One region of the Streptomyces sp. NPDC104202 genome, then DNA from elsewhere that is predicted to be linked to it. Evidence: riboswitches for the same ligand, from Rfam matches in the RefSeq annotation. Region 1 holds a riboswitch; the other holds the start of a gene.
What was found. Region 1 has a riboswitch for ZMP and ZTP ahead of ACZ60W_RS16975 (bifunctional 5,10-methylenetetrahydrofolate dehydrogenase/5,10-methenyltetrahydrofolate cyclohydrolase). Riboswitches for the same ligand answer to the same signal wherever they lie in the genome.

Region 1 (2,373 bases):
TGCCGGCGGCCGAGCCGCGTCCGCCGCCCGTCGACCGACAGCACGGCCTCGTCACGGCCGAGCGCCGACAGCGTGATCCGTCCCGGCTGGGGTGCCGGCGCGAGCAGGGCCAGCTGGGACTCGGCCGCCCGCGCCACTGCCTGGACGAAACCGAGGCTGTGCGGGTGCGCCAGCCGGGCGCCGCCCGTGATGTCGACCGCGCCCAGGACGCGCCCCGTGCGCGGGTCGTGGACGGGAGCGGCGGCGCAGGTCCACGCGCGGACGGTGCGCCGGAAGTGCTCGGCGGCGACGACCTGCACCGGCCGGTCGACGGCGAGGGCGGTGCCCGGCGCGTTCGTCCCCGCCGCCGCCTCCGACCAGCGGGCCCCGGCCACGAAGTTCATGCCCCGGGCCTTCCGCAGCGTGGACGGGTGCCCCTCGACCCACAGCATCCGGCCGGCCGCGTCGCAGACGGCGAGCAGGTGCTCCCCGTCCGTCGCGTACGTCCCCATCAGCTCCCGGATCACCGGCATCGCCGCCGCCAGCGGATGGCCGTCCCGGTACGCGGCGAGTTCCTCCTCGTCCAGTTCCACCCGGGCCGCTCCGTCCCGGCTCACGCACGCGCGTGCGGAACGCCGCCAGGAGGCGGCGACCAGTGGCCTCGCCGCCCCGTCGGCCGTCCGGTCCTCCAGCGGGCCCCGCTGCTGTCCGGGCGGGGGACCCGGCTCGCGGCGGCGCGGGTCGGGGTCGGGTTCGGGGCCCGGGTCCGCACCGGGCCGCTCGTCCGGCCCCCGCGCCGGTCCCGGTCCTCCGGTCACCCATCCGTCGCTCAACTCGGCCTCCTCGTCGAGGTCGTCACGGCCCGTCCGGCCCATCGTGGCCGCCGCGCGGGCAGCCGACAAGCGGCCGGACGCCGCCGTCGGCGCACCCTGTCCGGGACGTGCCCCGGACCCCTCACGTAGAGTGGGGCTCGGGCCGTGACTGGCGCTTGAGGTGGATCACCACCGGGGAGCGGCCCGGTGGGCCGCGTCCTGAAGGCGCGGTGCCGCCGATGCCGTGCGCCTGGGCGAGACACCGGTCAGAGACGACGCCCAGGAGTTGCCATGTCCACCAGCACCGCCACCCTCATGGACGGCACGGCCCTCGCCCGCCGCACGGTCGAGGAGACCGCCGCGCGCGCCGCGGAGATCACCCGTCGCACCGGCGTCACGCCGTGCCTCGCGACCGTCCTCGTCGGCGCGGACCCCGCCTCCGTGACGTACGTGAAGATGAAGCAGAACCGCTGCGCGAAGGCCGGAATCCGCTCCCGCCACGTCGAGCTGCCCGCCGAGACGACCACCGAGGAACTCGTCGCCGCGATCACGGCCCTGTCCGAGGACCCCGAGGTCCACGGCATCCTCCTCCAGCACCCGGTCGGCCCGCACATCGACGAGCGCGCCGCGTTCGAGGCCATCGCGCCCGAGAAGGACGTCGACGGGGTGACCATGGCGTCCTTCGCCGCCATGGGCTTCGGCCTGCCCGGCTTCGTCTCCTGCACCCCCGGCGGCATCATGCGCCTCCTCGACGCGTACGACGTCGAGCTCAGCGGCAAGCGGGCCGTCGTCGTCGGCCGCAGCGCGATCCTCGGCAAGCCGGCGGGCCTGCTGCTCCTCGGCCGCGACGCCACCGTCACCTACTGCCACTCGCGCACCGAGGACCTCTCCTCCGTCGTGCGCGAGGCCGACATCCTGGTCGCGGCCGTCGGCAAGCCCCAGTTCATCAAGGGCGAGGACATCAAGCCGGGCGCCGTCGTCATCGACGCCGGCTACAACCCGGGCAACGTCGGCGACGTCGACTTCGCGTCGGCCGCCGAGCGCGCCTCGCTGATCACCCCCGTGCCGGGCGGCGTCGGCCCCATGACGATCGCCGTCCTCCTCGCGCAGACGGTGGAGGGCGCGGAGCGCCAGCTGGGTCTGTAGGACCGGCCGCGGTCCGTCCGCCCTGACGCTTCGGTCCTGACGCTTCCGTCCGTCCTGCCTGCCTGCCTGGCCTGCCGCCCTCCTGCCCTGCCTGGCCTGCCGCCCTCCTTCCCTGCCTGGCCTGTCCGATCGCTCTGATCCGAGGGGACCGGGCAGGCCAGAGCGGACCGGGCAGGTCAGAGCGGACCGGGCAGGCCAGGACGGGCCAGGCAGGTCGGAAGGGACCGGATACCCGTTCTACCTATGCGCCCGCTGCCCCGTCCGCCCCACCGGCCGTCAGCGCCGTCGCCAGCGCCACCGCCGGGTCACGGTCCGCCGGTCCCGCCGGGGCCCAGACCGCATGCGCGCGGGCGTACGGCCACCAGCGGCCGTCGGCGCCGAGCCGGAGCTGTGCGTCGGTTCCCTCGGCCGACCAGTGGGAACCCGACCGCAGCAG
Region 2 (2,373 bases), on a different contig from region 1:
TCGGGGACCACGCCCTCGTGCTCGCACGCGAACGTCCGCCCCGTCCGGCCCAGGCCCGACTGGATCTCGTCCGCCATGAACAGCGCGTTGCGCCGGCGCGTCAGCTCCCGCACCCCCGCCAGATAGCCGGCCGGCGGCACCAGGACCCCCGCCTCGCCCTGGATCGGCTCCAGCAGCACCGCCACGGTGTTCTCCGTGACCGCCGCCTCCAGGGCCGTCAGGTCCCCGTACGGCACGATCTCGAACCCCGGCGTGTACGGACCGAAGTGGTCCCTCGCCTCGTGGTCGGTCGAGAAGCTGACGATCGTCGTCGTCCGGCCGTGGAAGTTGTTCGCCGCGACCACGATCTTCGCGTGCCCGTCCGGCACGCCCTTCACCTCGTACCCCCACTTCCGGGCCGTCTTCACGGCCGTCTCGACCGCCTCGGCCCCGGTGTTCATCGGCAGCACCGCCTCCTTGCCGCACAGCTCCGCGAGCCGCGTGCAGAACTCGGCGAAGCGGTCGTGGTGGAACGCCCGGGACGTCAGCGTCACCCGCTCCAGCTGGGCCTTCGCGGCGTCGATCAGACGCCGGTTGCCGTGCCCGAAGTTGAGCGCCGAGTACCCGGCGAGCATGTCGAGGTAGCGACGGCCCTCGACGTCGGTCATCCAGGCGCCGTCCGCCGAGGCGACGACGACCGGAAGGGGGTGGTAGTTGTGCGCGCTGTGCGCGTCCGCGGAAGCGATCGCGTCTTCTGTCCTCGACACGGGATCTCCGTTCGTCCTGCGGATCGGGGGTGACCCAGGGGGCTGTGGCCCCTTTCATATCGTCGCTCGGATGCCGGACGGGGAAACCTCGGCGACGGCGCGCCCGCTAGTCTGGAAACACGCACGGCGACTGGCGTACGGGGAAGCGACCCCGGGGGAGCCGTGCGCGGCAGACCACACGAGACGCCGCTCGCCTGGGCGTCACGGGACCGAAGTCCCGCGTGGCGCCGCGCCTTCCACGCAGTGCCCCGGGACCCCCGACGCCCGGAGGACACCCACATGACCGCTCCGCAGCACCACCCCGCCCTCGCCGCCGCCGACCCCGAACTCGCCGCCCTCGTCGGCGCCGAGGAACGCCTCCAGAGCGAGACCCTGCGCCTCATCCCCAGCGAGAACTACGTCTCCGCCGCCGTGCTGGAGGCGTCCGGCACGGTCCTCCAGAACAAGTACAGCGAGGGCTACCCCGGCCGCCGCTACTACGAGGGCCAGCAGAACGTCGACCGGGTCGAGACCCTCGCGATCGAGCGCGCCAAGGCCCTCTTCGGCGTCGAGCACGCCAACGTCCAGCCCTACTCCGGCTCCCCGGCCAACCTCGCCGTCTACCTCGCCTTCGCCGAGCCCGGCGACACCGTCATGGGCATGGCCCTGCCGATGGGCGGCCACCTCACCCACGGCTGGGGCGTCTCGGCCACCGGCCGGTGGTTCCGCGGCGTCCAGTACGGCGTACGCCACGACACCGGCCTCGTCGACCTCGACGAGGTCCGCGAACTGGCCCTCAAGGAGCGCCCGAAGGTCCTCTTCTGCGGCGGCACCGCCCTGCCCCGCACGATCGACTTCGCCGCCTTCGGCGAGATCGCCCGCGAGGCCGGCGCCGTCCTCGTCGCCGACGTCGCCCACATCGCCGGCCTCATCGCGGGCGGCGCCCATCCGTCCCCGGCCGGGCACGTGGACGTCATCTCCACCACCACCCACAAGACCCTCCGCGGCCCCCGCGGCGCCATGCTCATGTCCACCGAGGAGCACGCCAAGGCCCTCGACAAGGCCGTCTTCCCCGGCCTCCAGGGCGGCCCCCACAACCAGACCACCGCGGCCATCGCCGTCGCCCTCCGCGAGGCGTCCCAGCCCTCCTTCCGCGACTACGCCCACGCGGTCGTCGCCAACGCCCGGGCCCTCGCCGCCGCCCTCCTCGCCCGCGGCTTCGACCTCGTCTCCGGCGGCACCGACAACCACCTGATCCTGATGGACCTCACCTCCCGGCAGGTCCCCGGCAAGATCGCCGCGAAGGCCCTCGACCGGGCCGGCATCGTCGTCAACTACAACACCGTCCCCTTCGACCCCCGGAAGCCCTTCGACCCGTCCGGCATCCGCATCGGCACCCCCTCCCTCACCTCCCGGGGCCTGGGCGCGGAGCACATGGACCAGGTCGCCGACTGGATCGACCGTGCCGTCACCGCCGCCGGCACCGGAGACGAGGACGCGCTCCGCGCCGTCCGCGCCGAGGTCGCCGACCTCATGTCCGTCTTCCCGGCCCCCGGCCTCCCGGCCTGACCCCCGGCCCGGAGGGGCCCGTCACCCCGTCGACCCGGCGGTGCGGCGGGCCTCCTCCGGGTCCGGTATGCCCTCGAGC

Region 2: linked by a shared signal. The riboswitch ahead of ACZ60W_RS31190 (serine hydroxymethyltransferase) and the one ahead of ACZ60W_RS16975 (bifunctional 5,10-methylenetetrahydrofolate dehydrogenase/5,10-methenyltetrahydrofolate cyclohydrolase) in region 1 are both predicted to bind ZMP and ZTP.

The regions. Positions count from the first base shown of each region.
Region 1 is NZ_JBVJMN010000023.1:4,605-6,977, reverse strand. It holds gene ACZ60W_RS16980 (GAF domain-containing protein) at 1-854, opposite strand, end outside; ZMP/ZTP riboswitch at 947-1,054, shown strand; gene ACZ60W_RS16975 (bifunctional 5,10-methylenetetrahydrofolate dehydrogenase/5,10-methenyltetrahydrofolate cyclohydrolase) at 1,083-1,937, shown strand; gene ACZ60W_RS16970 (SWIM zinc finger family protein) at 2,179-2,373, opposite strand, start outside.
Region 2 is NZ_JBVJMN010000065.1:29,960-32,332, reverse strand. It holds gene rocD (ornithine--oxo-acid transaminase) at 1-746, opposite strand, end outside; ZMP/ZTP riboswitch at 863-953, shown strand; gene ACZ60W_RS31190 (serine hydroxymethyltransferase) at 1,026-2,294, shown strand; gene ACZ60W_RS31185 (hypothetical protein) at 2,316-2,373, opposite strand, start outside.